DNA from 3 places in the Diaphorobacter sp. B2A2W2 genome. Region 2 is predicted to be linked to each of the others. Evidence: predicted binding sites of a transcription regulator. Region 2 holds the regulator's gene; each other region holds the start of a gene.

Region 1 (9,968 bases), on a different contig from region 2:
CAAGTTCGCGCACAAGGCCATCGAGAAGGGGGCCGACGGCCTCATCGCCGTGGCGGCGGGCGCGGGGGGGCACGCAGGGGTGAAGAGCCCGTTTGCGCTGATCCAGGAAATCCGCCAATGGTTTGACGGTCCGCTCGCGCTGTCGGGCTCCATCGCCTCGGGCGGCGCCATCCTGGCCGCGCAGGCCATGGGCGCGGACTTCGCCTACATCGGCTCGGCCTTCATCGCCACGCACGAGGCGCGCGCCATCGATGCGTACAAGCAGGCCATCGTCGAGGGCAACTCCGACGACATCGTCTACAGCAATCTGTTCACGGGTGTGCACGGCAACTACCTGGCGCCGTCAATCCGCGCGGCAGGCCTGGACCCCGACAACCTACCGGAGTCCGATCCGAGCAAGATGAACTTCGGTGGCGACGCCAAGAAGGCTTGGAAGGACATCTGGGGCTGCGGCCAGGGCATCGGCAGCATCACCGAGGTCACTTCGACGGCTGAACTCGTCGCGCGCCTGCGCCGCGAATACCAGCAAGCGCGCGAGCGCCTGGCCCTGGGCTGATGCCCGCGCGGGGCTGCAACGTAGCCCCGTTGGCCCAACGGCGCCCCAGGGGCGCCGTTTTTGTTGATGCGCGTCCGCTGTGTAGCGGTCAGCAGCATCAGCGCAAAAGGCGCAAAATCTCGGGCTTGCCCGATTACCGTGAACCCCCGTCGCAGGCCTGCTGCCGGCACGGGGTTCCTGTTTTGAATGTCCCAGCACACCCCGTCTCATGCCTCCCGCAGTGCGTTGATCGACTGCACCAAAGGCCTGGCCTGCGCCGCCATCGTCTGGCACCACCTGGCGTTCTACGGGCCCATGTCCGACGTGGCGCGCCAAGCGGTGCCGGGGTTGATCGACTGGCTCTACGAATACGCGCGCATGGCGGTGCAGGTGTTCCTGGTGCTGGGGGGATTCCTGGCAGCGGCCAGTCTGGCGCCGCAGGGGCAGGCGCGCTTTACCGACCCTGCCCAGCGCATCGCACGGCGTTTCGTGCGCCTGGTGGTGCCCTACGCGGTGGCGCTGGTGATCGCCATCGTCGTGCAGGCGACCGTGCAACCGTGGTTCGACCACGCCTCGGTATCCGACGTGCCGGACCTGGGCCAGTTGCTCGCGCATGCGCTGCTGCTGCAAAGCGTGCTGAACGAGGAGTCGCTGTCGGCCGGCGTGTGGTACGTGGCCATCGACTTTCAGCTGTTCGCCCTCACCACGCTGGTCCTGACTGGGGTATCACGCGCGGCGGTGGCGCTGCGTGCGCGCGGCATGTCCCGCTACTGGCCCTGGGCCCTGAGCGGCGCGCAGGCACTCGTGGCGACGGGCGTCGCCGCCTCGCTGCTGTACTTCAACCGCGACGCCGATTGGGACGTCTGGGCGGTGTATTTCTTCGGTGCCTATGGCCTTGGCATGCTGGCCTACTGGGCCGTGCAGTCGCCCCGCGCGCTGGGAGCCTGGAGCTGGGCGCTGCTGATCGCGGCGCTGGTGGTGGCTGCGTTGGCACTGGAGTGGCGCCCCCGCATTGCGCTGGCCGGCGTGACTGCGCTGCTGCTGGTGGTGGCCATGCGCAGCCTGGCCATGCAGCGCTGGCAAGGCTGGGCACCGCTCAGCCGGCTGGGGCAGATCTCGTATTCGGTATTCCTCGTGCACTTTGCGGTGTGCGTGCTCGTCAACGCGGTGGAAAGCTACTTCTGGCCGCAGTCAGTAGCCGCCGCGATGGCGGGCATGGGCATCGCTTTCGTGCTGTCGATCGCCGCGGGCCACCTGCTGTACGAGCGTGTGGAGCGCCACGTTCCCACATGGCAATCTGCGCTGCGCTGGCAGGCCGGGCTCGTGGGAACCGGCTTGCTGACCACCGCGCTCATGGCAGGCCTGCGCTGACGAAAAAAAGGCAGCTAGTTATGGCTGCCTTGGTCTTGGGTGGTGCGATCGCGCTCAGCGATGCAGTTCACCCGCGTTCTCGGGTTGGAAATCAATGGCGTCCACGCGCACGGTGACCTGGCCGGTGGGGCTGGGCATCTGGAATTCGTCGCCCACGCCCAGGCCCAGCAGTGCGATGCCGACGGGTGCGAACACCGACACCTTGTCGCCCGAGCCGTCCATCTCCTTCGGGTAGACCAGCGTCAGCGTGTTCGTCTTGCCGGTTTCCAGCAGCGTGAAGCGCACGGTGGAATTCATGGTCACCACGTTGGGGGGCATGTCCTTGGGATCGAACACGTCGGCGCGGTCCAGTTCGGCCTCCAGTGCCTCGCGGCCAGGAAAGGGGGCGGTTTGTTTTTCCAGCAGGGCTTCGATGCGCTCCAGGTCCAGGGACGACAGGATGATGTGGGGCTTGCGCTGCATGGTGTGATTCCCTTGTAAACGATAGTGAAAGCGCGTCTGCCGGGCAGCCGCGCTCAAACGGACAAAAGCCCGGGCAACGGGGTTGTCCGGGCCAAGGCATGTTCTCAAAAAAAGCACTAAATTGGGTGCGGAAGTGGTGAATTGTGCGGCCTGGTGCCGCGTTTGCCAAGCGATCTCACACGCGCGCAGTGCGAATTGCGCTGCGCTTGCAGCCCTCCGGCAAATGGCGTAGGCCTTTGGATATTGTCAGAATAACTGTTTATTTATACAGTTATTCAATGCATTCCGAAGACGATCCCCCGCCCTCACTGGCTCCTGTCGTATGGGCGCCCGCGCAGCCGCTCAAGGGGCGGGGTACGGCCACGCGTATGGCCCACCGCTTTATGCGCGATGCGCGCGAGGCGTTCGACGACGGCTGGGGCGGGCCGGAGGAGGGTGTGACGGGCGACGAAAGTGCCGCGCCCGCCGCGCCGCTGACCCAGGTGATCTGGGAAGACGCGCGCAGCGCGCTGTGCGGCAACGATTCGCCCGACATTTTCTTCGAGCAATCGGTGAACCCTTACCGCGGCTGCGAGCATGGCTGTGTGTACTGCTACGCACGGCCCACGCACAGCTACCTCAACCTGTCGCCGGGGCTGGACTTCGAGACTCGCATCATCGTCAAGCGCAATATCGCCGCGGTGCTGCGGGGCGAGTTGGCGCGCGCCAGCCATCGGCCTTCGGTGGTCAACATCGGCTCCGCCACCGACTGCTACCAGCCGGTGGAGCGTGAGCTGCGCCTCACGCGTGCGCTGATCGAGGTGATGCGCGATGCACGACACCCGTTCTCGCTGATCACCAAGAGCAGCGGCGTGGAACGTGACCTGGACCTGCTGGCTCCGCTGGCGCACAGCCGGCTGGCGGCGGCCTACGTGACCATCACCACGCTGGATGCGCGCCTGGCCCGCGTGCTGGAGCCGCGCGCAGCCGCGCCGCATCGGCGGCTGCGCACCATCCGCGCGCTGGCCGAAGCCGGCGTGCCCGTCGGCGTGAGCGTGGCGCCGCAGATTCCTTTCATCACCGAGGACATGGAGCAGGTGCTGGCCGCTGCGCGCGATGCGGGCGCCACCTCGGCCTTCTACACGGTGATCCGCCTGCCGTGGGAACTCAATGCCCTGATGCGCGAGTGGCTGCAACTGCACTACCCGCAGCGTGCCGAACGCGTCCTGGCGCGCATTCAGGATCTGCACGGCATCGACGCAACCGCGCGTATCGCGGGCAAGAGCTACGACAGCAGCCACGCCACGCGCATGAAGGGCTCGGGCCTGTGGGCCGACCTGTTGCGCCAGCGCTTCGAGAAGACCTGTGCGCGCCTGGGCCTGAACCGCCAGCGCACGGAACTGGACCTGTCGCAGTACCGCCCGGCGCTGGCGCGCGGGCAGGGCGTGCTGTTCTGAGCGCGGTGCGCGCCGCGGCTAGCATGGGCGCTTTGCTGTGGGGAGGGAGTGCTGAATGCTGTTGATCGTAGGAACCATTCGCCTGCCGGCGGACGGGCTGGCCGCCGCGCTGCCGGCCATGCGGGCGATGGTGCAGGCTTCACGGGCCGAACCGGGCTGCATCGAATATGCGTATGCGCAGGATGTGCTGGACGCCGGGCTGATCCACGTGCATGAGCTGTGGCGCAGCCAGGACGACCTGGACCGCCACTTCGCCAGTGCCCACATTGCGCAGTGGCGCGCTCTGTGGCCGGCGCTGGGCATCGGCGGGCGTGACCTGCGCGCCTACGCGGTGGGTGCGCCCCGCCCGGTGTGAGCGGTTTGGCGGGCGTCGGGTGTCAGACGGTGCATGACCTCGGGCGGCTTGGGCAACCGCGAAAGGGCGGCAGAAACGCGGCCAATCGCGGCCAGTCGCGGCGCAAGGCGCACCCCTCGTGCGGGCTGTAGCGGGCATCCGCAACGGCGCGCGGACAGGTTGGGCTGAACGAGAGAGCCGGGCGGTTCGTTCACACTGCCTCAGGCGCCCAACTGCTGCGCGTGGTGGCGCAGGTGGTCGTCGATGAAGCTCTGGATGAAGTAGTAGCCGTGGTCATAGCCTGCGTGGCGGCGCAGCGTGAGCGGCTGGCCGATGGCGCTGCAGGCCGCCTCGAACAGGTGCGGGTGCAGTTGATCGGCCAGGAATTTGTCGTCCAGCCCCTGGTCGATGAGGATGCCGCCGGGGTAGGGCGCGAGGGGCTGGTTCTCCATGAGCACGGTGGCGTCGTGCTCTCCCCAGGAGGTGCGGTCCGGGCCCAGGTAGCCGGTGAGCGCCTTCTCGCCCCAGGGGCAGCGCGTGGGGGCGCAGATGGGTGCGAAGGCCGACAGGCTCTTGAACCGCCCCGGGTGGCGCAGTGCCAGCGTCAGCGCGCCATGGCCGCCCATGCTGTGGCCAAACAGGCCCAGCCGGGCACCGTCGATGGGCAGGGCGTTGGTGACAAGCGGCAGCAGTTCCTCCAGCAGGTAGCTTTCCATGCGCCAGTGCGTGGACCAGGGGGCTTGCGTGGCGTCCAAATAGAAGCCCGCGCCCACGCCGAAGTCCCAGGCGTCGGCCTCGCCCGCCACGCCCGCGCCGCGCGGGCTGGTGTCGGGGGTGATGAGGGCCAGGCCCAGCTCTGCCGCCAGGCGCTGGGCGCCGGCCTTGATGGGGAAGGTCTCCTCGGTGCAGGTCAGGCCCGCGAGGTAGAGCAGCGCGGGGACCTTTCCATCTGCACTCTGGCCCGCCAGCGCACGGGGCGGCAGGTAGACGGCGAAGCGCATCGGCAGACCCACTGCGTGCGAAGCATGGCGGTAAAAGCGTTGCTCGCCGCCAAAGCAGGCGTGGGCCGAGAGTTGTTCCAGGGTGTCGGACATGGGCGTGTTGCTCCTTTTTAAGTAGCTGTTGGCGCTTGGTATGGGAGGGATTCAGTAATAAAAGTACTGGAACCCCTTGTGCATCAAGCGCCAAGCGCTCCTGTTTTTATGCAGCGTAGTTCACCACCGAGCGGATCGACTTGCCCTCGTGCATCAGGTCGAACGCCTGGTTGATGTCCGTGAGGCCCATGGTGTGGGTGACGAACGGGGCGAGCTGGATCTTGCCGGCCATGGCGTCCTCCACCATGCCGGGCAGTTCGCTGCGGCCCTTGACGCCGCCGAAGGCCGTACCCAGCCACTTGCGGCCCGTGACGAGCTGGAACGGGCGAGTCGAGATCTCTTGTCCCGCACCGGCCACGCCGATGATCACGCTCTGACCCCAGCCGCGGTGTGCGCATTCCAGCGCCGCACGCATCACGTTGACGTTGCCAATGCACTCGAAGCTGTGGTCCACACCCCAGCCAGTCATCTCCACGATCACCTGCTGGATGGGCTTGTCGAAGTCCTTGGGTTTCACGCAGTCGGTGGCTCCGAAGGTGCGTGCCAGGTCGAACTTGCCCGGGTTGGTGTCGATGGCGATGATGCGGCCCGCGCCGGCCAGGTGGGCGCCCTGGATCACCGCCAGGCCGATGCCGCCAAGGCCGAACACGGCCACGCTGTCGCCCGGCTGCACCTTGGCGGTGTTCTTGACCGCGCCCAGCCCGGTGGTCACGCCGCAGCCCAGCAGGCAGACCTGCTCGGGGTTGGCATCGGGGTGAACCTTGGCCAGCGACACCTCGGCCACCACGGTGTATTCGCTGAACGTGGAGCAGCCCATGTAGTGGTACACGGGCTGGCCGTTGTAGCTGAAGCGCGTGGTGCCGTCGGGCATCACGCCCTTGCCCTGCGTGGCGCGCACGGCCACGCACAGGTTGGTCTTGCCGCTCTTGCAGAACAGGCATTCGCCGCATTCGGCGGTGTACAGCGGAATCACATGGTCGCCCGGCTTGACGCTGGTGACGCCTTCGCCCACCTCCACCACGACGCCCGCGCCCTCATGGCCCAGCACGGCGGGGAAAATGCCCTCGGGGTCGTCGCCGCTGAGCGTGAAGGCATCGGTGTGGCATACGCCGGTGTGGGTGATCTTGACCAGTACTTCGCCCTTGCTGGGCGGGGCCACGTCGAGTTCGACGATCTGCAGAGGTTCACCAGCTTTGAAGGCGACGGCGGCGCGGGATTTCATGGGAGGGCTCCTTGTGGTGAAAGGGTGGGGGGACGTTACTTCAGGTACGAGCGCAGCAGGGCCAGCGTCTCGTCCACGGCCTGGGGCGAGGGGGCGGGCTCTTGCGCCAGGGTTTCGCGCACATGGCTGTCCAGCATGTCGGCCATCAGCCCATGCACGGCGCCGCGCAGGGCGGCCAGCTGCTGCAGGATGGGTGCGCAGTCGCTGCCCGCCTGCACGGCGCGCTCCAGCGCCTCGGCCTGGCCGCGGATGCGGCGCAGGCGCGTGATGGCGCGTTGCTTGTCTTCGGCGGTATGGGGCATGGCGGTTGGATGGGCGGGCGTTGTGCCGGGACGTGTTGCTATGTGCCTTGTACTAGGGGGAAGTATAAATCGATGGCGCTTTAGGATAAAGCGCTGGAGGGCAATAAATGCCTATTACTGGGAGGGGGTATAGGTGGATGCGCCTGATCGGAGTGTCGCGCGGGCATTGGCGGCGCAGCGGTTGACCGCGGCTGCAGCACGCTTCCCGTTGTGCGCAGCAAAAAGGCACGGACGCAAAAAAGCCCGCAGGCAACAGGTGCGTGCGGGCTGGGGGCGGGGCACGCCTGCCTTCGCGGCAGGCGGCGCTGCTTGATCAGCGCTTGTTGAGGGCCGGAACGTCGCGGCGCTCGGCGCCCACGAACAGCTGGCGGGGGCGGCCGATCTTGTACTCGGGGTCGCCGATCATCTCGTTGAGCTGGGCGATCCAGCCCACCGTACGGGCCAGCGCGAAGATGCCGGTGAACAGGTTGACCGGGATGCCGATCGCGCGCTGCACGATGCCGGAGTAGAAGTCCACGTTCGGGTAGAGCTTGCGCTGCACGAAGTAGTCGTCCTCCAGGGCGATCTTCTCCAGCTGCTTGGCCAGGGCGAACAGCGGGTCCTTTTCGAGGCCCAGCTCGGCCAGCACTTCGTTGCAGGTTTCCTGCATGAGCTTGGCGCGGGGGTCGTAGTTCTTGTACACGCGGTGGCCAAAGCCCATCAGCTTCACGCCGGAGGACTTGTCCTTGACCTTCTCCATGAACTCGCCCACCTTGGACACGCCGCCCATGGCCTGGATTTCTTCCAGCATGTTCAGGCAGGCTTCGTTGGCGCCGCCGTGGGCAGGGCCCCACAGGCATGCCACGCCGGCAGCGATGGCGGCGAACGGGTTGGTGCCCGAGGAGCCGCACAGGCGCACCGTGGAGGTGGAGGCGTTCTGCTCGTGGTCGGCGTGCAGGATGAAGATGCGGTCCATCGCGCGTTCGATCACGGGGTTGACCTTGTAGTCCTCGCAGGGCGTGCCGAACATCATGCGCAGGAAGTTGCCTGCGTACGAGAGGTCGTTGCGGGGGTACATGTAGGGCTCGCCCTTGCCGTACTTGTACGCCATGGCCACCAGCGTGGGCATCTTGGCGATCAGGCGAATGGCGGAGATCTCGCGGTGCTCGGGGTTATTGATGTCCGTGCTGTCGTGGTAGAAGGCCGACAGCGCGCCCACCAGACCGGTCAGCACGGCCATGGGGTGTGCGTCGCGGCGGAAACCGCGCAGGAAGAACTGCATCTGCTCGTTGACCATCGTGTGCTTGGTCACGCGGTCGTTGAACGTGGCCTTCTGCGCGGCGTTGGGCAGCTCGCCATTCAGCAGCAGGTAGCAGGTTTCGAGGTAGTCGCACTGGGTGGCGAGCTGCTCGATGGGGTAGCCGCGGTACAGCAGCTCGCCCTTGTCGCCGTCGATGTAGGTGATGGACGACTGGCAGGATGCCGTGGAAAGGAAACCGGGGTCATAGGTGAACATGCCCGTTTGCGCGTACAGCTTGCGGATGTCGACCACGTCCGGGCCGATGCTGCCTTGGTACACGGGGAGTTCCACGCTCGGGCTGCCGTTGCTGAACGATAGCGTCGCTTTGTTGTCTGCCAGTTTCATTTCCAGTTTCCTTCTGTTGTTTGCCTTGCACGGGGCTGGGGCTTAAGCGCGGTTGCGCAACTGCTCCAGCACTTCCTTGACTTCGTCCTTAGCGACTTCGCCCGTGGGTTCCTTGCGCCGCAGCAGCAGGTCCAGCAGGTCGTTGTCCGACAAGTCCATCAGTAGCGTGAGTCCTCGCGCCTGACGGATCGTCAGGCAGGAGCCGTGGGTTGTGAAGAACCGCTCGAGAAACAGGTCGTTCTCCACCAGCCCGCGGCGGCAGCGCCACCGCAGGATGGCCACTTCGCGTTCGTCCAGCAGCGCTTCGTCAGCCATGGTTCTCAGATGGCACGGCGTGCCATCAATTCCTTGATCTTGCCAATCGCGCGCGTGGGGTTCAGGTGCTTGGGGCACACGTCCACGCAGTTCATGATGGTATGGCAGCGGAACAGGCGGTAGGGGTCTTCCAGGTTGTCCAGGCGCTCGCCCGTGGCCGTGTCGCGGCTGTCCGCGATGAAGCGGTAGGCCTGCAGCAGGCCGGCGGGACCCACGAACTTGTCGGGGTTCCACCAGAACGAGGGGCAGCTCGTGGAGCAGCTGGCGCACAGAATGCACTCGTACAGGCCGTTGAGCTCTTCACGCTCTTCGGGCGACTGCAGGCGCTCCTTGGTGGGTGACGCGTAGATGTCGCTTTGCAGGTAGGGCTTGATCGAGTGGTACTGCTTGAAAAACTGCGTCATGTCCACGATCAGGTCGCGGATCACCGGCAGGCCGGGCAGGGGCTTCAAGACGATGTCGCCCGAGAGGGTCTTCATGTTCGTCAGGCAGGCCAGGCCGTTCTTGCCGTTGATGTTCATGGCGTCGGAGCCGCACACGCCTTCGCGGCAGGAGCGGCGGAACGACAGCGTGGGATCCTGTGCCTTGAGCTTGAGCAATGCATCCAGCAGCATGCGTTCGTGACCGTCGAGCTCGACCTCCACGGTCTGCATGTAGGGCTTGGCGTCCTTGTCCGGGTCGTAGCGGTAGATCTTGAAAGTGCGTTTCATGGGTTATTTCTCTCGTGGGCGGCGGCTGTCTTAGAACGTGCGGACCTTCGGAGGAATGCTGTCCACCGTCAGGGGCTTCATGTTCACGGGCTTGTAGCTCAGGCTGTTGCTGGCGCTGTGCCACAGCGTGTGCTTGAGCCACTCCTTGTCATTGCGGCCCAACGGGAAGTCGGGATGGTCGGCAGGGTGCTCGTAGTCGTCCACGGTGTGTGCGCCACGGCACTCCTGGCGGGCCGCGGCCGAGGTCATCGTGGCCTGGGCGACCTCGATCAGGTTGTCCACTTCCAGCGCTTCCATGCGTGCGGTGTTCCAGACCTTGGACTTGTCCTTCAGGGTCACGGTGCCCACGCGCTCGCGGATGGCGTTGATCTTGACCACGCCTTCGTCCATGCCCTTTTGCGTGCGGAACACGCCGGCGTGCTGCTGCATGGTCTGGCGGATGTCGTTGGCCAGATCCTGGGCGTAGACGCCGTCCTTGGATTCTTCCAACTGGTTCAGGCGCGCCAGGGTGCGGTCGCTGCCGTCGGCCGGCACGGCCTTGTGCTCGCCGTAGCCCCCAACGA
Region 2 (9,968 bases):
TGCTGGGCAACATTGGTTACAAGGCCGAGGAGAGCGAGGCCTACCTGGGCGCGCACGGCATCAAGTTCCACCCGCACCCGGGCGCGCACCTGTCCAAGAAGCCCGGCCGCTGGATCGTCGCGGCCGAGCAGGTCGAGACCTCGCGCCTGTACGGCCGCGGTATCGCGGCGATCGAACCGCAATGGCTGGAAGAGGTGGGCGGCCATCTGCTCAAGAAGCAGTTGCTGGACCCGCATTGGTCCAAGAAACAGGCCGACGTGGTGGCGCTCGAGCGCGCCACGCTCTACGGCCTGGTGGTCTACAACGGCCGCCGCGTGAGCTATGGCCGCGTGGATCCGTACGAGGCGCGCAATCTGTTCATTCGCCAGGCGCTGGTCGAGGGCGAGTGGGAGACGCATTGGCCGTTCCTGGGCGCCAACCTCAAGCTGGTGCGCAAGGTGCAGGAGCTGGAGCACAAGAGCCGCCGCCAGGACGTGCTGGTGGACGACGAGCTCATCTTCGCCTTCTACGACCAGCAGATTCCCAAAGACGTGTACAGCGGCGCCACGTTCGACAAGTGGTTCCGCAGTGCCGGCAAGGAGAACGCCGGCCTGCTGCTTCTCAAGCGCGACGAGCTGATGCGCCATGAGGCCGCGGGCATCACCACCGACAACTTTCCCAAGACGGTGAAGCTGGGCGGCGTGGACTGCACGGCCAGCTACCTGCACAGCCCCGGTGACGCGCGCGATGGGGTCACCGTCACGGTGCCGCTGTTCGTGCTGAACCAGGTGAGCGAGGAGCGTGCGGAATGGCTGGTGCCCGGCATGCTCAAGGACAAGATCCAGGCGCTGCTCAAGAGCCTGCCGCAGCGCCCGCGCAGCCGTTTCGTGCCTCTGCCGGAAAGTGCTGCGCGGCTGGCGTCGCTGTTCACCGAGGAAGAGCGTTGGGCCCAGGGCAGCTTGATCGACACGCTGCTCAAGCAAGTGCGCGACGAGACCTCGCTCGACGTGAAGCGCGCGGACTTCAAGCTGGACATGCTCAGCCCGCACCTGTTCATGAACTTTCGCGTGACGGATGAGCACGGCCGCCAGCTCGGCCAGGGACGCAATCTGGGCGCGCTCAAGGCGGAGTGGGGGAGCAAGGCACGTGGGGCGTTCCAGGCGCTTGCTTCATTAAAGATAGCTGGTGGCCCTCACCAGAAGCCAGATTCCGGTGGAAAACCATCTGAAACCAAGGAAAACCGGGCGCCAGCAGCTATCAAAAAAGAACCGCCTGTCGGCGCGCCCCCGGCCCGCAAGGCCGATGCCCGCTACGAGGATTGGAGCTTTGGCGAACTGCCCGAGCTGATGGAGATCGCCAAGGGCAGCCAGACGCTGATCGGTTTCCCCGCGCTCATCGACCATGGCGATGCGGTGGGCATCGAGGTGTTCGACGAACCCGAAGTCGCCGCCGCGCGCCACCGCGTGGGCCTGCGCCGGCTGTTTGCGCTGCAGATCAAGGACGCGCTCAAGTACCTGGAAAAGAACATCCCCGATCTGCAGAAAATGGCCGTGGCCTTCATGCCGCTGGGCACGCAGGAGGAGCTGCGCGCACAAATCATCGACGTGGCCATCGACCGCGCCTTCCTGCAAGAGCCGCTGCCCAGCAACGAGGCACAGTTCAAGCAGCGCGTGCAGGATGGGCGCGGGCGCCTCACGCTGATCGCCAACGAGGTGGCGCGCATGGCGGCGGCCATCCTCATCGAATACGCCGCCACGCAGCGCAAGATCAAAGACACCAAGAACGCTCCCGAGGCCACGGCCGACGCGTCACAGCAGCTGCAGCGCCTGATGCCCAAGCAGTTCATCGCCGCCGCGCCCTGGGCGCAGCTGCAGCACTACGCGCGCTACCTCAAGGCCATCGCCACGCGCCTGGACAAGTACCGCGCCGACCCGGCACGCGATGCCGCCAAGCTCAAGGAACTGCAGCCGCTGGAGCAGCGCTATTGGCGCCTGGTGGCCGAGCGCAAGGGCCAGGTGGATGCCCGCATGCAAGAGTACCGCTGGATGCTGGAGGAACTGCGCGTGAGCTTCTTCGCGCAGGAGTTGCGCACGCCGTATCCGGTCAGCGGCAAGCGGCTGGACAAGGTCTGGTCGCAACTGGTGTCTTGAGAGCGGCTCGCGCGCGAGGCAAGCCTGCAGGACAGGTGTGCCGCCACCGGCCGCCGCGGGGCCGTTCATGCTTTGGCGCGCACGGCGAGCGTCCGCCAACCCGTCACCGAGCTGGCACTGGCCGCGACCGGTGTGGCCTTCTCGGGCACCGGGCTTGCGGCCGCCAGCGCTCGTCTGGGCGGAACGGCGCCTTGCCATGCAACAGCTGGCGGCGCTGATCGCCCCAGCGTCAAGACGTGAGCAGCGCCTTCAGCTCCTCGGCAGATAAATCCCGCGCCGCGCCAAACCCTGCCACGTGGCGGCCCACCGAAGGGATGATCTGCACGAACTGGAAGTCGCCCAGCGCCGTCATGGGCGCTGCCTCAGGGAAGCGCCGCAGGTAGGCGGCGCGCGCGCTGGCGGCTGCCTCGGGCGCAAGCAGTACGGCTTGCCCTTGGATGGCAACGCGCTCCAGCGCATGCACGGGCTGGGCCGCGTCCTCGGGCGCCGTGATCAGGAGAGAAACCGCGGGTGATTGCCGCAGGTTGCGGGTATGGGCGGCGAGGGCGCTGACATGCAATACCAGCACCTGGGCCGTGGAGTCGATGGCATACGGAACGAACGACACCGCTGGCGTTATGGATGGCACCGATTCCGCGCCGGGCAGGGTTTGCAGCGTTGCCAGCGCGGCCGTGCGCCGGCCCCACAGCAGTTGCCGCAGCAAGCGGTCCAGGCGGGACTCGGGGGTCATGGCGTGCTTGGGGGCGGGCAGTTGCAAGTGCCGTGCATTGTAGAAACGGACCTGCGATGAACGCGCTGCGGCCGCGACGCCTTCGAAAAGTGTCAGAAGTGGTCGCAGCAGTGCCCCGCGGTCAGCGCAGGGCCAGGCGCTCCAGTTCCGCGCACACATCGGCCATGCGGCCGGAAATCACGAGCTTGCAGGCGTCGTCGGTGTCATGGCGCAGGATCACGCGCAGGGGGAGCGAACGGGTAGAGATCGCAGGCCGCAGACCTGTGTGCTGTATGGCCGCATCCGCGGCAGGCATGGCAAAGGCGCGGTGGCGGGCCGGGTTTTCTGGCGCCATGCCCGCCACGGCGGGGCTATCGGGAGGGCCGGCGTTGGGCGTCGCTCCCTGGAGTGCATCAACGCGTCCGTGCGTGGTGCAGGCAGAGGGTGCCGCGCCGCGCGACATATGGCGTGCGGCCAGTCCCCATCGGCGCAGGCGGCGCAAGGGGCGGGAAAGGGAGGCAAAGGCAAAGAGGGCAAATCCCATGTGAAGACTCCGGCATGCCAGGGCATGAAGGTGGAACACAGGCAGGATTGCCAAGGACGTCAAGCGCGCATCCGCAGGGTTGGCATGCCGCAGCCACGGGGCATGCCCGGGCTACCGCCTGCCAAACGCCCGCCACCTGCGGCGGCGCTGCATTCAACGGACTACATGAGCATGGTGTTGCGTATCAGGCCCACGGCCAGCCCTTCGATCTCGAAAGGTTCGCCCGGCTCGACGCGGATCACCGGGTAGTCGGGGTTCTCGGGCAGTAGTTCGATGGCGCTGCCTGTGCGGCGCAGGCGCTTGACCGTGACGTCATCGCCCAGGCGCGCCACGATGATTTGCCCGTTGCGCGCCTCGCGCGTTGCCTGTACGGCAAGCAGGTCGCCGTCCATGATGCCCGCGTCGCGCATGGACATGCCGCGCACCTTGAGCAGGTAGTCGGGCTTGTGCGCAAACAGGCTGCCTTCCACCGTATAGGTCTGGTCCACATGCTCCTGGGCGAGAATGGGCGAGCCGGCCGCCACGCGGCCCACCAGCGGCAGCGTGAGCTGGGACAGGCCGGGTATCGGCAAGTTGAACTGGGCGCCGCGCGCCGCATTGATGTTGCGCACGGTTTCGCCGCGCAGGCGGATGCCGCGCGAGGTGCCGCTGACCAGTTCGATCACGCCCTTGCGGGCCAGCGCCTGCAGGTGCTCTTCGGCCGCGTTGGCGGACTTGAAACCCAACTCTGCCGCGATCTCGGCGCGGGTAGGCGGGGCGCCGGTGCGCGCGATGGCGGTCTGGATCAGGTCCAGGATCTGCTGCTGGCGGGCGGTGAGCTTGGGACTGTCGAGCATGGTGCGATCCAATGCGGTCGGTGGTTGAGTGGGTTACTGTTTTTTAATCCAGTATCTGTATTTTTGAACAGTTTTTGGAGGGATGCAAGTGGCAGCTGCAAGAAAAATCGTCGTTATGGGCACCGGCGGCACGATTGCGGGCTCTTCCGCGGTGCAAGGTGCGAACGTGGGCTACACGGCCGGGCAGATCGGCGTGGAGCAATTGCTGGCCGCGGTGCCCGGGCTGGTGCAGGCCGCGGGCGGCGCGCTGGTGGCTGAACAGGTGGTGCAACTGGACAGCAAGGACATGGGCTTTGACGTGTGGGCGCGCCTGGCCGATCGTTGCGCCGCACACCTGGCCGACCCGGCCGTTGCCGGCGTCGTCATCACCCACGGCACGGATACGCTGGAGGAAACCGCCTGGCTGCTGCACAACCTGCTCGATACCACCGCCAAGCCGGTGGTACTGACCTGTGCCATGCGTCCGGCCACGGCGCTCGCGCCGGACGGGCCGCAGAACCTGCTGGATGCCGTCACTCTAGCGGCCGACCCCTCAGCGCGGGGGGTTCTGATGGCGGCCGCTGGCGTGGTGCACGGGGCGCGCGAGGTGAGCAAGGTGCACCCGCTGCGGCTGGACGCGTTCGACTCCGGCGATGCTGGGCCTCAGGGCTGGATGGAAGCGGGGCGCGTGCGCTGGGCCCGCGGCCTTGCGCCGCAGGTGGAACAGCCCGCGCATGGCGCGCTGGTGCCGATCCCGCCAGGTGCCGCCTGGCCACGCGTGGAAATCGTCCTCAGCCACGCCGGCGTGGATGGCGCGTTGGTGGACTGGCTGGTGGAGAAGGGCGTGCACGGCATCGTGGTGGCCGCCACCGGCAATGGCACGCTGCACCATGCGCTGGAGGCCGCGCTCGCGCGTGCCGTGGCGGCCGGGGTGCAGGTGCGCGTGGCTTCGCGCTGCCCGCAGGGGCGGATGATGGACCTGACGGGCACGCCCTGGCGCGATGCGGATGGGCTGAGCCCCGTGAAAGCACGGGTCAGCCTGCTGCTGGAGCTGATGCAGTCCGCTAATTCATAAGCACCGTCATGGGCCGAGGCGCTTGCCTGGACACAAAGCACAACGCCCCGCGTTGCGGGGCGTTGGCGGGCGCCGGCGGCGGGTTCGTCAGCTTGACAGTGCCGTCAGGGCGCGCTGGGTGATTTCCTCCACGCTGCCGGTGCCTTGGATGGCGCGGTACTTGGGCGCATTGACGGGATCCGCCTTGGCCCAACTGGAGTAGTAGTCCACCAGGGGACGCGTCTGGTCGCTGTAGACCTGCAGGCGCTTCTTGACGGTTTCTTCCTTGTCGTCCTCGCGCTGTACCAGGGGCTCGCCCGTCACGTCGTCCTTGCCTTCGACCTTGGGCGGGTTGAACTTCACGTGGTAGGTGCGGCCCGAAGCCGGGTGGGAGCGGCGGCCGCTCATGCGTTCGATGATGGCGTCGAACGGCACGTCGATCTCCAGCACATAGTCGAGCTTCACGCCCGCGGCTTTCATGGCGTCTGCCTGGGGGATGGTGCGTGGGAATCCGTCGAACAGGAAACCCTGGGCGCAGTCGGGCTCGGCGATGCGCTCCTTCACCAGGTTGATGATCAGGTCGTCGCTGACGAGCTGGCCCGCATCCATGACGGCCTTGGCTTGCAGGCCCAGGGGCGTGCCGGCCTTGACGGCGGCGCGCAGCATGTCGCCGGTGGAGATCTGGGGGATGCCGAATTTCTGGCAGATGAACGCGGCCTGCGTACCCTTTCCGGCGCCGGGAGCGCCGAGCAGAATCAGTCTCATGGATGTCCTCTAGTGTTTTGAAATCAGCGGGCACGCTTGCCGTCGGCGCGCCAGCGCGGGACAGGTGCTCTTGTTGCGAACAAGGATAGCACGCGGGCCATGCGCCAAGCTGACGGCCGCGCTAGCCGCCCAGGAGGGTGCGCACGCGCTCCAGGTCGGCTGGCGTGTCCACGCCCGCACCGGGTGCGCTGCCGGTCACGTGCACGGCGATGCGGTGGCCGTGCCAGAGGGCGCGCAGCTGCTCCAGCGCTTCCAGTTGCTCGGTCGGCGCCGCTGGCAGCTGTGGAAACCGGCGCAGAAAGCCTGCCCGGTAGCTGTAGATGCCGATGTGCCGTAGCGGTGCGAAACCCACGGGCACCCCCGTCTGGCCCGGCTGCCACCAGAGGCTGCCCGGCCCGTGGTCGCGTGCGTGGGGGATGGGGGCGCGGCTGAAGTAGTGCGCGAGGCCCTGCGCGTCCAGCACCACCTTCACCACGTTGGGGTTCGCAAAGTCCTCCGCGCTGTCGATGGCGTGCGCGGCGGTGCCCATGCTGGCATCGCCGCGCGCATGCAGCAGTGCGGCCACGGCGTCGATCAGCCGTGGGTCGATGAGGGGCTCATCACCCTGTACGTTCACCACAATGTCTTCGCCCGCCAGGCCCAGCAGCTCGCAGGCCTCGGCCAGGCGATCGCTGCCGCTGGCGTGGTCGGCGCGCGTCAGCAGAGCCTGCACCCCGTGCGCCTGGCAGGCCTGGACGATGCGCGCGTCGTCCGCCGCGACCACGCAGCGCTGGGCGCCGCTCTGGCTGGCCCGGCGGGCCACATGCACCACCATGGGCAGCCCGGCGATATCGGCCAGGGGCTTGTTGGGCAGGCGGGTGGAGGCCAGGCGCGCCGGTATCAGCACCGTGAACGGTGCGGCGCGACTCACTGTTCCAGCTCCTCGTCGCTCAAGGGGCGGGCCTCGTTTTCCAGCAGCACGGGAATGCCGTCGCGCACGGGATAGGCCAGCCGTGCGCTGCGCGAGATGAGTTCTTGGCGTTCGCGGTCGTAGGTCAGCGGGCCCTTGGTGACGGGGCAGACCAGCAGTTCAAGCAGTTTGGGATCCATGGTGTTCCTCAATGGCCGGACGATGATAGCGACGCCAGGCGGGCGTCGAGCGCGTCGAAGAAGGCCGGCGGGATCCGCAGGGCCAGCGGCACGGCCAGCGCGTCCGGGTGCGCGGGCCAGAGCTTGACGGCGTCTTTTTCGGTACAAATCAGCCGTAAGCGCTTATCCGGCGGGCGCTTCCAGCTAGAAAAATCATAGTGATCGGGCAGTGCTTCCTCGCTCTCGGGCTGGAGGCCCCTCGCGTGCAGCATCGCAAAAAAGTCGTGCGGCCGGGCGATCGCCGCGAGTGCGTGCAACGGTTCGCCCTGCAATTGCTCCAGCGGCAGCTGCTGCCCGCTGGCATTCACGGCATGGGCGGCGAGTTCACGTGACAGTGCGAATTGCGGCGCGACCCCATCGGGCGGGGAGCCGGCGTGGAGCACCAGGTCCACCGCGCGCGGCCAGGGCTCGCGCAGCGGGCCGGCGGGCAGTAGCCAGCCGTTGCCGGCGCCTTCGTCGTTGAAGACGCAGACTTCCAGGTCGCGCGCCAGGGCCAGGTGCTGCAGGCCGTCGTCGCAAACCAGGATGTTGGTGGCGGGGTGGGCGGCCAGCAGCGCGCGCCCGGCCTGGGCACGCCTGCGCGCCACGAAGACCGGGGCGCCGCTGGCGCGGGCGATGAGCAGCGGCTCGTCGCCCACCTCGGCTGCGCTGCTGGCGGGCAGCACTTCGCGGCAGTCTGCGGTGGCGCGGCCGTATCCCCGCGAGATGACACCCGGCCGCCAACCGCGGGCCTGCAGGTGGCGCACCACGGCCAGGGTCACGGGCGTTTTGCCGGCGCCGCCGGCGATCACGTTGCCGACCACGATGACGGGCACGGGCAGCCGCTCGCTGCGCAGCAGACCCGTGCGATAGAGCCCGCGGCGCAGCGCCGTGAGCACGCCGTACAGCAGCGACAGCGGCCACAGCGCCAGGGCCAGCGCGCCACGGTGCCGCCAGGCGCCGCGCAGCCGCTCGGCCAGGGGGGACGGGCGGCCGGGCGCGGCCATCGGCGCAGGCTTACTTGCCGGCCGTGGCCGACGACTGGGTGGCAAAGGTGATCTGCGACAGACCCACGCGGCGCGCGGCCTCCATCACCGTGACCACGGACTGGTGGGGGGCCGATGCGTCGGCGCTGATGATGACCACGCTGTTCGGCCCCGCAGTGGCGGCATCGGCCAGCGCCCGCGCCACCTGGTCGACCTGCCGGCCCTCCAGCGTGGTCTTGTTGATGGCATAGCGTCCGTCGGCGGCCACGGCCACGATGACTTCCTTGGGGTGGTCGCGCAACTGCTGAGCGTCCGCTACGGGCAGGGTGAGCTGCAGCTCGGTGAACTTGCTGTAGGTGGTGGTCAGCATCAGGAAGATGAGGATCACCAACAGCACGTCGATGAAGGGGATCAGGTTGATCTCCGGCTCTTCCTTTTGGCGGGGGCGAAAGTTCATGGCGAAACGTGCCTCTGTGCGCTGGCGCCGCTCACTTGCGCAGGCGGTTGATGTGCCGCACGAATTGTTCGGACGCCAGTTCCAGCGTCAGCAGGTAGGCGTCCACGCGGCTGCGGAAGTAGCGCCAGAAGATCAGCGCCGGGATGGCCACGATCAGGCCGAAGGCGGTGTTGTACAGCGCAATGGAGATGCCATGCGCCAGTTGCGCGGGGTTGCCGCCGCCCGTCGCGCCCACGGCGCCCGTGCCGGCCTGGGAGCCGAAGATCTCGATCATGCCGATCACCGTGCCCAGCAGACCCAGCAGGGGTGCGGCCGAGGCGATGGTGGCCAGGGCGTTGAGGTACTTCTCCAGCCGGTGGGCGACGGCGCGGCCCGCGCCCTCCATGGCGGCGCGCACGTCGGCCTCGGTGCTCTGCGGGTTGCTGTTGAGCGTGCGCAGGCCGCTGGCCAGCACTTCGCCCAGGGCCGAGTTCTGCGCCAGCTGGTTCACCACGTCGGGCGAGGGAATGGACTTGGAGGAGACCGAGATGGCCTCGTCCAGCAGCTTCGGGGGGGCCACACGGGCGGTTTTCAGTGCGACGAAGCGCTCAAAAACCAGCGCCAGCGCCAGGATGGAACAGGCAATCAGGGGCCAGATCGGCCAGCCCGCGGCTTGTATGATCGACAGCAATTCTCACTCCGCTCACGTAAAAAGCAGCGGGGATTATGGCGCACCTTCCAACCCGGCCTTTGGGCGCATCGTCTGCTTTACGCCACCCCTGTTCGGAGCACAGGGCCGGGGCACGTAGAGTCGCCGGGGAGACTCACATTTTCTGTGGATAACTTTGTGGGAAACCACGTGCATACCCGTCGCGAAGCGGCGCCGTTACGTGGTTTGCTTAGTTTGATGAAAAACTGCGCATCAAAAAAACCTTTGAAATCAATGGGTTGCACGTACTCTTGTGGTATGGGGCCGGGTTGGCGCATGGCCTTCCGCCGTGGCGCCGGATGCCCGGATCTGTGGACTAGTGCACCGGCCCGGTGCGCGTACAAGCGTGGAGCGGCCTGTGTTTGAGCGTGCAGATACAGGCGTGGCGCCGCGAATCTGGGAGGTTGGCGCGTTATGCCGCGCCATTGCTGATGCGCTGGAGGCGCGGTTCAATCCTGTCGCGGTGCGCGGGGAGATCACGGGCTTCTCGCGCGCGTCCAGCGGGCACTGCTACTTCACGCTGAAGGATGGAAATGGTCAGATCCGTTGCGCCATGTTCCGCCGTGCGGCGGGCGTGCTGGATTTCACCCCGCGCGACGGCGAACTAGTCGAAGTGCGCGGCCGGCTGGGCGTGTACGAGGCACGCGGCGACCTGCAGCTCATCGTCGACAGCCTGCAGCGCGCGGGGCAGGGGGCGCTGTTCGAGCAGTTCAT
Region 3 (9,968 bases), on a different contig from region 2:
CCGGGGCGCGACAGCGGCTGGGGCTAATATCGGAGCCCTATGGATTTTTCGCCCACTTCCACTGCCCACCGACGGCTGGCCCACCTGGCCCGCCAGCGTTTCGTGGAGGGGCTGTGCGCCGGCCTGTCGGCGCTGGACAAAACAGTCCATGACTTCCTGACCGAGTTGATGGGTCAGACCGCCACGCAGCGCGACATGCAATTGCGGCGCGATGCCTGGATGGGCCATCAGGCCCACCGCAAGACCTGGGTGGAACACCTGGGCCGGGCCTGGCGTGAAAGCCTGGCGCCGCCGCCCGTCACGGGGCGCGGCACCCTCAACGCGTCGAAGGCGTTCGATGGGCTTGAACTGCTGGGCGACGACGTGCTGGAGAACAAGATCATCGCCTCGCGCATGGCGCTGACCCTCACCGAGCATGTGGCCGCTCCCTTCGATGCCGCGCGGCAGCGCACACAGCATCTGGAAGGCCGCGAGCTGGCCAGCACCGATATCCTGCGCCCCGAAACCCTGTGCCTGCATCTGGTCGAGCAGTGGTTGGAGGTGGGCCTGCAGCGCGACCATTTGCAGATGGTGATCGACCCGCTGCAGCGCGAACTGGCGGCGCTGGCGCTGGCGCAGTACCAGGCCCTCGTGAAGCTGTACGACGAACAGGGCGTCGTGGCGCAGGACGACCTGCGCGCCCGCGTGCGCCGCGCGGCCGCCGGCCCCAACACCGGCAGCCCCGGCGAGCCGCCGCCCGCGTCCGGTCCCGTGGGGCTGGCCTCGCAGGCATTGCAACAGTCGCGCGCCGCGCTGGGGCGGCCCACGGAATTTGCCCCCACGCGCCAGGCGGCGTCGGCCTTCATGCCCCCGCCCCCCGGCATGCGCGGGCAGCCGGCGATGGCCGGCATGGGCAGCCCGCTGGTGCGCGCGCGCCAGCGCGCCCAGGGCGTGATGATGCAGCTGCGGCGCTTGCTCACGCAGCCCACCACGGGCTACGACATGGTCAAGGCACCCCCCGCGTCCGCGGCGCTGGCCCATGCGCTGGCGGCGCACCGCGTCTCGGCCGACAGCTACTACAGCGACGTGGCCACGCTGGTCGAGGACTACAGCCCACAGGCCGTGGTCCGCGTGGCGAGCGCCGTGCGCGAGCGGTCCGTGGAGTTCAAGAAGAAGGCCAGTACCGCCAGCGAGAAGGCCATCATCGAGGTGGTGGCGTTGATGTTCCAAAGCATCCTGAGCGAAGACCGCATCCCGCCCTCGGTGCGCGTGTGGTTTGCACGCCTGCAGGTGCCGGTGCTGCGCGTGGCGCTGGCCGAGCCCGAGTTCTTCAGCAACCTCACGCACCCCGCGCGCCAGCTCATCGACCGCATGGGCGCCTGCGTGCTGGGCTTTGACGCCAGTTCCATCAACGGCAGCGCGCTGGAGGCCGAGATCCGCCGCATCGTGCAGGTGATCGAGCAGTACCCCGAGACCGGCCAGCGCGTGTTCCAGCTGGTGCATGACGAGTTCGAGAAATTCCTCGCCAAATTCCTCACCGAGAAGCAGGGCACCTCGCGCATCGTCAGCGTGGCCCAGCAGGTGGAGCAGCGCGAGACACTGGCGATCCAGTACACCATCGAGCTGCGCGCGCTGCTCAAGGACATGCCGGTGCGCGACGAAATCCGCGAGTTCTTGTTCAAGACATGGGCCGAGGTGCTGGCGATGTCGGCCGTGCGCGACGGGGCCCAGCATGCCAGTACCGCCGCCTTCAAGCGCGCCGCGGCCGACCTGGTGTGGGCGGCGGGCGCCAAGCCCAACCGCGCCGACCGTGCGCTGGTCATCCAGAACCTGCCGGCGCTGCTGCAGAGCCTGCGCCAGGGGCTGGCGCTGATCGGCGTGGCGGGGCCCGAGCAGGACGCACAGATCAAGGGAATCACCGACACGCTGGCCGACGCTTTCCTCTCCAAGACGGCCTCGATCCCGCAGGCGCACATCGATGCCATGGCCAAACGCCTGGCGAACCTGGAGGACTACATCGGCGACGAGGCGCTGGGCGACATGCCGCTGAGTGCGGACAACATCGAGATGCTGCTGGGCATCGACGCCTCGTCCATCCACGTCATCGCCGACAACGGTGCGCCTGTGCAGGACGACATGGTGGCCTGGGCGCAGCAGCTGCCGCTGGGCACGTGGTTCACGCTGGACCACAACGGCGCGTCCACGCAGGTGCAATACGCCTGGCACAGCCAGCGCAAGCAGCTGCACCTGTTTGCCACGCGCGATGGCGGCAGCTACCTCATCCAGCTGCGCCGGCTGGGGGCCTACCTGCAGGCGGGCCTGCTGGTGGCGCAGGAGGAGGAGAGCCTCACGCTGCGCGCCACGCGCGATGCGCTCACCAAGCTGGACGCCAACCCGGAGCGCCTGCTGGGTTGAGTGGTCGCGCAGCGGCCCAACGCGCACAACGGGGGCCGGCTGCGCACAGCCGCGCCGCGGGCCTCAAGCCTCAAGCCTCTGGCATGTCCGTGGCGGCGCTGAAGCCATCGCGCGTATTGCGCGGCCTGGCATTGCACGACGGCGCGGCGTTGCGGGGTGCGACCGGTGGCGGACTGCGCGTCGACAGCTGCTATGGATGAAATAGCTTTTGACGCTGAACAGCAGCGCGCCAAGCCCCGTTCTATTCCCATTCATCACCACCCCGCACCACGCGGCGCACCACGTCGGCGGCGAAGCCACGCGTGGCCAGAAAGCGCATCTGGCGCGCACGCTCCTGCGGCGTGTCGGCGGGCTGGTCGCCAAAGCGCTGGCGCCACACGGCCCGGGCGCGCTGCAGTTCGGTGCCCGCCAGCTGGGCGGCGGTGCTGCGCACCAAATCCTCGTCCAGCCCCTTGCGCCGCAGCTCCTGCAGCACGCGCTGGGTGCCGAAGCGCTCCGCGCGGCGGTGCACCACAGACTCGGCCACGCGCTCTGCATTGATGAAGTCGCGCGCCTGCAGCTCGTCCAGCAGCGCCGGCAGATCGTCGCCCTCCTGCACGTGGCGCGCCAGCTTGGCCTGCAGTTCGCTGCGCGAATGCTCGCGCTGGGCGAGCAGGCGCAGCGCACGGCCCTTGAGGGAGAGGGCGGTGAATCCCATGAATGCTATTGAAAAAAGAGCTTCCAGCGCTTGATAGCCAAGCGCTGGAGGCAGATTTCGCTCAAAAACCCCGGTGCGCGGTTACGCTTCGATCTCACCCGTCTTGTCGGCCTTTTTGCCGCGCGCAGGCTTGTCTTCGGGCAGGTCGGCCGCCGGGCTCGCGTGGCCCGTGGGCAGCAGTGCGATGCCCAGGCTTTCGCGCACCTTGTTCTCGATCTCCACGGCCAGGCCGGGGTTCTCGCGCAGGAACTCGCGGGCGTTGTCGCGGCCCTGGCCGATTTTCTCGCCGTTGTAGGCATACCAGGCGCCACTCTTTTCCAGGATGCGCGCGTTCACGCCCATGTCGATGATCTCGCCCTCGCGCGAGATGCCCTCGCCGAACAGGATGTCGAACTCGGCCGTCTTGAACGGGGGCGAGACCTTGTTCTTCACCACCTTCACCTTGGTCTCGTTGCCGATCGCCTCGTCGCCCTTCTTGATGGTGCCGGTACGGCGGATGTCCAGGCGTACCGAGGCGTAGAACTTCAGCGCGTTGCCGCCGGTGGTGGTCTCGGGGCTGCCGAACATCACGCCGATCTTCATGCGGATCTGGTTGATGAAGATGACCATGCAGTTGGTCTTCTTGATGGTGGCGGTGAGCTTGCGCAGTGCCTGGCTCATCAGGCGTGCCTGCAGGCCGGGCAGGGCGTCGCCCATCTCGCCCTCGATTTCGGCCTTGGGCGTGAGCGCGGCGACCGAGTCCACCACGATCAGGTCCACGGCGCCCGAGCGCACCAGGCTGTCCACGATCTCCAGCGCCTGCTCGCCCGTGTCCGGCTGGCTGATGAGCAGGTCGGTGAGCTGAACGCCGAGCTTGCTGGCGTACTGCACATCCAGCGCATGCTCGGCATCCACGAAAGCGCACTGGCCGCCTTGCTTCTGCATCTCGGCGATGACCTGCAGCGTGAGCGTGGTCTTGCCCGAGCTTTCCGGTCCGTAGATCTCGATCACGCGGCCGCGCGGCAGGCCGCCCACGCCCAGGGCGATGTCCAGACCCAGCGAGCCGGTGGAGACCACCTGGATGTCCTCAATGGCCTCGCCCTCGCCCAGGCGCATGATGGTGCCCTTGCCAAACTGCTTTTCGATCTGCGCGAGGGCGGCTTGCAGGGCCTTGGCCTTTTCGCTGTTGACGGCGGTTGCGTTGCCTTTGACGGTGGCGTCCATGAAATGCTCCTTCGGGTCGGGTCGGGGTCACGGTGAAATCGTGTGCCTGCCTGGAAACTGTTTCCAATGACAGGCTGGATGCTTGAACAGTAGTTTATGGGCGGTTGATGCGTTATCCAATCAATTTTTGGTCAGTTTGGCTGACAATATGCGGATGACCGCTCCCCCCAGCTCCGACGACCGTTGGCGCCAGACCCACCTGGGCCGCCTGCTGGGCCATGCCATGCGGCGCTTCGATGCGCGTGTGCTGCAGCTCATGGCGCGCGACGTGCAGGTGCCGCTGGCGCTGTCCAACCTCGCGGCGCGCGACCAGGTGAGCGCCGCGCACATCCACATCACGCGGCATCTGTCGCTGCAGGGGGACCGCCTCACCGACCTGGCCGAGCGCGCGGGCATGGCCAAGCAGTCCATGGCCGCGCTGGTGGAGCAGTGCGCGGCCTGGGGTCTGGTCACGCGCGAGCCCGATCCGCGCGATGCGCGTGCGCGCCTGGTGCGCTTCACGCCCACGGGACTGGCGTGGCTGCAGGCGTTTCGCGCGGCGGTGGCGCAGGCCGAGGGCGAGTTCCGCGCCGAGGTGGGGCAGGACGTGGCCACGGTGGTCGCGCTGGGTCTGGAGGCCTATGCCGGCGGCGAGGGCACGGCGGCCTAGAATTCAGATAGAGCGCAGGCCGGCGCACGACAACCAGGAGAGACACCCCATGCGCATCCTCATCGCCGAAGACGACCAGGTGCTTGCCGACGGGCTGCTGCGCACGCTGCGCGGCTCGGGCGCCGTGGTGGACCATGTGGCCAGCGGCACCGAGGTCGATACCGCGCTCCTGACCAACAACGAGTTCGACCTGCTGATCCTCGACCTGGGCCTGCCCAAGATGCACGGCCTGGAGGTGCTCAAGCGCCTGCGCGGGCGCGGCTCGGCGCTGCCGGTGCTGATCCTCACGGCGGCCGACAGCGTGGACGAGCGCGTGAAGGGCCTGGACCTGGGCGCCGACGACTACATGGCCAAGCCGTTCGCGCTGTCGGAGCTGGAGGCGCGCGTGCGTGCGCTCACGCGCCGCGGCATGGGCGGCACCAGCAGCGCCATCCGCCACGGGCCCCTGGTGTACGACCAGGCGGGCCGCGTGGCCACCATCGACGGCAAGATGGTGGAGCTGTCCGCGCGCGAGCTGGGCCTGCTGGAGGTGCTGCTGCAGCGCGCCGGCCGCCTGGTGAGCAAGGAGCAACTGGTGGAGCGCCTGTGCGAGTGGGGCGAGGAGGTGAGCAACAACGCCATCGAGGTCTACATCCACCGCCTGCGCAAGAAGATCGAGCGCGGGCCGATCCGCATCGCCACCGTGCGCGGCCTGGGCTACTGCCTGGAAAAGATCCCCGGCTGACGGCACCTGTGGATGCTCTGTTATTGATAGCTGCTTGCGCTTGATGCATAAGCGCTAGCGGCCAAAAACACCCACCACCTTGAAAATCTTCCAGCGCGAGCAGCGCTCCCTCTTCGGCGAAATCCTGGACTGGATGCTCACGCCGCTGCTGCTGCTGTGGCCGGTGAGCCTGGCGCTGACCTGGCTGGTGGCCCAGGGCCTGGCCAACAAGCCCTTCGACCGCGCGCTGGAGTACAACGCCCATGCGTTGGCGCAGCTCGTCACGGTGCACGACGGCAAGGTGCTGTTCAACCTGCCCCAGCCCGCCAGCGAGATCCTGCGTGCCGACGAGTCCGACATCGTTTATTACCAGGTGCTCTCGCCCACGGGCGACTACCTGTCGGGCGAACGCGACCTGCCGCGCCCGCCGCCCGAGGAGCAGGCGTTCTCCGGCGAGGTGCGGCTGCGCGACGCCGAGCTGCGCGGCATCGACATCCGCGTGGCCTACATCTGGGTGCGCGTGCCGCTGCCCGATGCGCCCGCCGCGCTGGTGCAGGTGGCCGAGACACGCGCCAAGCGCAGCGTGCTGGCCACCGAGATCATCAAGGGCGTGATGCTGCCGCAGTTCGTCATCCTGCCGCTGGCGGTGCTGCTGGTCTGGCTGGCACTGGCGCGCGGCATCAAGCCGCTGCACCAGCTGGAGGAGCGCATCCGCGCGCGCAAGCCTGACGACCTCTCGCCGCTGGACCACAAGGCCGTGCCGATGGAAGTGGCGCCGCTGGTGGATTCGGTGAACGACCTGCTGCGGCGCCTGTCGGAATCCATGGCCACGCAAAAGCGCTTCCTGGCCGACGCCGCGCACCAGCTCAAGACGCCCCTGGCCGGGCTGCGCATGCAGGCCGACCTGGCGCAGCGCGAGGGCACCAGCACCGAGGAGCTCAAGCAGTCGCTCAAGCAGATCGGGCGTTCGTCCATCCGCGCCACGCACACCGTCAACCAGTTGCTGGCGCTGGCGCGGGCCGAGGGCGGCAGCGCCGTGGTGCAGCGCCAGCCGCTGGACCTGGCGCGGCTGGTGATCGAGGTGGTGCGCGACAGCGTGCCGCGCGCCATGGACAAGCACATCGACCTGGGCTACGACGGCGTCGAGCCCGGCACCAATGGCGTGTGGATGGACGGCAACCCCACGCTGCTGAAGGAACTGGTGCGCAACCTGGTGGACAACGCCATCAACTACACCCCGTCCAGCGCGCAGCAGCCCGGCGTGATCACCGCGCGCGTGCTGCCCGACCCGTTCAGCCATGTGCTGCTGCTGCAGGTGGAGGACTCGGGCCCCGGCGTGCCCGAGGCTGAGCGCGAACTGGTCTTCCAGCCCTTCTACCGCGCGCTGGGGACGGACGCCGACGGCTCCGGCCTGGGCCTGCCCATCGTGCGCGAGATCGCGCGCCAGCACGGCGCCGAGGTGGAACTGGAAGACGTGCGCCCCGGCGCGGCCATGCCCGGCGCGCGCTTCAGCGTGCGGTTCGCGGCACGCGAATCGGGGCCATAGCGCTGCCGCTGTCCGATGCTATCGATAAAATAGCTGCTCGCGCTTGATGGGAAAGCGCTGGAGGCCATTTTGAGGTGGATTCAAGCAGCCGGTGCGGCCGTGCCCGCTGCGGGGTCCGCCAGGGCCAGCAGCCAGTCGCGAAAGCGCACCAGCGTGGCCAGCTGCGCACGCGACTCGGGGTAGCACAGCCAGTAGCCCAGGTCGCTCGTGTAGCCGCCGCCGGGCAGCGGCTCGGTGACCGTGCCGGCGGCAATCTCGTCCTGCACCAGGCAGCGCGGCACCAGGGCCAGGCCCATGCCCACCGACACCGCGCGGATGATGGTCTGGAACTGGTCGAACTGCGGGCCGGCCAGCGGGTCCAGGCCGTTCACGCCGTGCGCCTCGGCCCAGTGCTGCCAAGCGCCGGGCACGCTCACGTGGCGCAGCAGCGTGTGGCGTGCCACGTCCTGCGGGCTGTGCAGGGGCGGCGCGCCGGCCAGCCCGGCGCGCGGGCCGATCAGGGCCACGTCGTTGCCCGTCAGGTAGTGCGCGCGTGCGCCCGGCCAGTGCCCGTCGCCGAACAGGATGGAGCAGTCCAGCTCGGGGTCGGCAAAGTCGTAGCCGTGCACGTAGGGCACGAAGTGCAGCGTGATCTGCGGGTGCTGCGCACGCAGCTGCGGCAGGCGCGGAATCAGCCACTTGGCGGCCAGCGTGGGCAGCACCGACAGGTGCAGCGCGCCGCCCTCGTCGCCGCTGGTGATCAGCTCCAGCGTGGCCGCCTCCAAGCGGGCGAGCAGGGCGCTCACGGCCTTTTCGTAGCGCTCACCGGCGGGTGTGAGCGACAGGCGCTTGCGGCTGCGCTCGAACAGCGGAACGCCCACCCAACGCTCCAGCTCCTGCACCTGCTTGCTCACCGCGCTCTGGGTGAGGTGCAGCGCCTCGGCCGCGCGCGAGATGCCCCCGAAGCGGGCCACGGTACAGAACGCCCGCAGCAGGTGCAGCGGCGGGTGAAGGCGGCGCAGGATCATGGGGTTTGCCGATCAAAACATTCCACAATGGAATGATAACAGGCACAGCTATTGCTTTTCCGTCCGCACCCCTTCGTTTATCTTTCGTGCACCATCAAAGGAGTGAGTCCATGCAACGTCGCAAACTGATTGCCGCGCTGGCGGTTACCTCTGTAGTTTCTGGAATGACCTTCGCCCAGGACAACAGCCGTCCCCTGCGCATCGTCGTGCCCTTCCCGCCGGGCGGCGCCACCGACATTGCCGGCCGCTCGCTGCAGGAACCCCTGCAGCGCCTGCTGGGCCAGCCGGTGGTGATCGAGAACAAGGCCGGTGCGGGCGGCTCCATCGGCATGGCCGAGGTGGCGCGCGCCACCGACGGGCTGACCTTCGGCGTGGCCACGCTGTCCACCCACGGCGTGAACCCGGCCGTGCTGGGCAAGCTGCCCTACGACCCCATCAAGGACTTCGTCGGCGTGACCGAGATCGTCAAGGCGCCCGGCATCATCGTGGTCAACCCCAAGGTGCTGCCCGTCAAGGACTTCGCCGACCTCGTGAAGCACCTGAAGGCCCATCCCGGCAAGGTGGAATACGCCACGCCGGGCAACGGCACCATCGGCCACATGTGGGGTGAGCTGTTCAAGAGCGCCACGGGCACCAGCATGGTGCACATCCCCTACCGCGGTGCGGGTCCGGCCACCAACGACGTGCTGGGCGGCCAGGTGCCGGTGTACTTCGACCAGGTGGCCTCGTCGCTGCCGCACGTGAAGGCCGGCAAGCTCAAGGCCCTGGCCGTGTCCTGGCACGAACGCCTGGCCGTGCTGCCCGACGTGCCCACCTATGCCGAGCTGGGCTACAAGCAGGCCAACGATGCGTCGTGGTTCGGCCTGGTGGCGCCCAAATCCACCCCCGCGGCCCAGGTGCAGCGCGTGCAACAGGCCGTGGCCCAGGCCCTCAAGGAGCCGGCGGTGCGCGATCGCCTGGCGGCCCAGGGGCTGTATGCGTCGGGCACCACGCCCGCCGAGTTCTCCGCGCAGATCGCGCGTGAAATTGACAAGATGAAACAGGTGGCAGCCTATGCCAAGATCAAACTGGATTGATTTCCACGGAGTGTGCCTATGCAAGCAGTGCTGAAACTGATCCACAGCCAGTACCTGCAGGCCGAGCCCGGCGCAGCCGGCGCCCCTGCGGCGCCGCCCGCTGCGTCACCCGCACGCATGGTCTCCTGCATCGCGGGGCGCACGCCCCTGGTGCTGGATTCGCCGCACAGCGGCACCGTCTACCCCGCCGACTTCCGCGCTGCGCTGGACCTGCCCGTGCTGCGCCGTGCGGAAGACACCCACGTCGAAAAGCTCTACGCCTTCGCGCCCGGGCTGGGCGTGGGCTGGGTGGAGGCGCACTTCCCGCGCATCTACCTGGACGCCAACCGCGACACCACCGAACTGGACGCCACCCTGCTGGACGCGCCCTGGCCCGACCCGGTCACCACCGACCCCGTGGTGCTGCAGAAGGTGCGCCTGGGCAAGGGGCTGATCTGGAAGTTCACCGACGAGGGCGAGCCCATCTACGACCGTCCGCTGGGCGTGGACGAGGTGCGTGCACGCATCGAGCGCTGCTGGCGGCCCTACCACGCGGCGGTGGCGGCCGAGATCGACGCCGCCCACGCGCGCCATGGCTACAGCATCCACCTCAACTGCCACTCCATGCCCGCCGTGGCCGCCAGCCACGCCACGCTCTACCCGGGCCTGCACCATGCCGACTTCGTCGTGGGCGACCGCGACGGGGCCACCGCC

The links. The regulator LexA, encoded in region 2, represses DNA repair genes until DNA is damaged. The targets are predictions, from matches to a motif close to ACTGTATNNNNATACAGT.
Region 1: AC1PPL_RS11515 (PA0069 family radical SAM protein) is a predicted target of LexA. The motif match lies at 2,623-2,640, and genes of this name have one in related genera.
Region 3: recA (recombinase RecA) is a predicted target of LexA. The motif match lies at 4,368-4,385, and genes of this name have one in related genera.

What each region holds. Positions count from the first base shown of each region.
Region 1 covers NZ_JBWZOR010000005.1:229,460-239,427, reverse strand. The annotation lists gene AC1PPL_RS11530 (NAD(P)H-dependent flavin oxidoreductase) at 1-556, shown strand, start outside; gene AC1PPL_RS11525 (acyltransferase family protein) at 743-1,906, shown strand; gene rnk (nucleoside diphosphate kinase regulator) at 1,961-2,368, opposite strand; gene AC1PPL_RS11515 (PA0069 family radical SAM protein) at 2,647-3,804, shown strand; gene AC1PPL_RS11510 (putative quinol monooxygenase) at 3,860-4,159, shown strand; gene fghA (S-formylglutathione hydrolase) at 4,360-5,232, opposite strand; gene AC1PPL_RS11500 (S-(hydroxymethyl)glutathione dehydrogenase/class III alcohol dehydrogenase) at 5,339-6,454, opposite strand; gene AC1PPL_RS11495 (metal/formaldehyde-sensitive transcriptional repressor) at 6,490-6,756, opposite strand; gene AC1PPL_RS11490 (citrate synthase) at 7,070-8,380, opposite strand; gene AC1PPL_RS11485 (succinate dehydrogenase assembly factor 2) at 8,423-8,695, opposite strand; gene AC1PPL_RS11480 (succinate dehydrogenase iron-sulfur subunit) at 8,701-9,405, opposite strand; gene sdhA (succinate dehydrogenase flavoprotein subunit) at 9,436-9,968, opposite strand, start outside.
Region 2 covers NZ_JBWZOR010000001.1:516,186-526,153, reverse strand. The annotation lists gene hrpA (ATP-dependent RNA helicase HrpA) at 1-2,129, shown strand, start outside; gene AC1PPL_RS02410 (pyridoxamine 5'-phosphate oxidase family protein) at 2,359-2,859, opposite strand; gene AC1PPL_RS02405 (hypothetical protein) at 2,981-3,382, opposite strand; gene lexA (transcriptional repressor LexA) at 3,544-4,218, opposite strand; gene AC1PPL_RS02395 (asparaginase) at 4,301-5,272, shown strand; gene adk (adenylate kinase) at 5,360-6,016, opposite strand; gene kdsB (3-deoxy-manno-octulosonate cytidylyltransferase) at 6,138-6,926, opposite strand; gene AC1PPL_RS02380 (Trm112 family protein) at 6,923-7,105, opposite strand; gene lpxK (tetraacyldisaccharide 4'-kinase) at 7,114-8,130, opposite strand; gene AC1PPL_RS02370 (ExbD/TolR family protein) at 8,141-8,566, opposite strand; gene AC1PPL_RS02365 (MotA/TolQ/ExbB proton channel family protein) at 8,598-9,236, opposite strand; gene xseA (exodeoxyribonuclease VII large subunit) at 9,613-9,968, shown strand, end outside.
Region 3 covers NZ_JBWZOR010000004.1:95,705-105,672, reverse strand. The annotation lists gene AC1PPL_RS09180 (DUF1631 family protein) at 40-2,394, shown strand; gene recX (recombination regulator RecX) at 2,636-3,091, opposite strand; gene recA (recombinase RecA) at 3,173-4,294, opposite strand; gene AC1PPL_RS09165 (MarR family winged helix-turn-helix transcriptional regulator) at 4,449-4,943, shown strand; gene AC1PPL_RS09160 (response regulator) at 4,993-5,667, shown strand; gene AC1PPL_RS09155 (sensor histidine kinase) at 5,747-7,192, shown strand; gene AC1PPL_RS09150 (LysR substrate-binding domain-containing protein) at 7,273-8,199, opposite strand; gene AC1PPL_RS09145 (Bug family tripartite tricarboxylate transporter substrate binding protein) at 8,310-9,275, shown strand; gene AC1PPL_RS09140 (N-formylglutamate amidohydrolase) at 9,294-9,968, shown strand, end outside.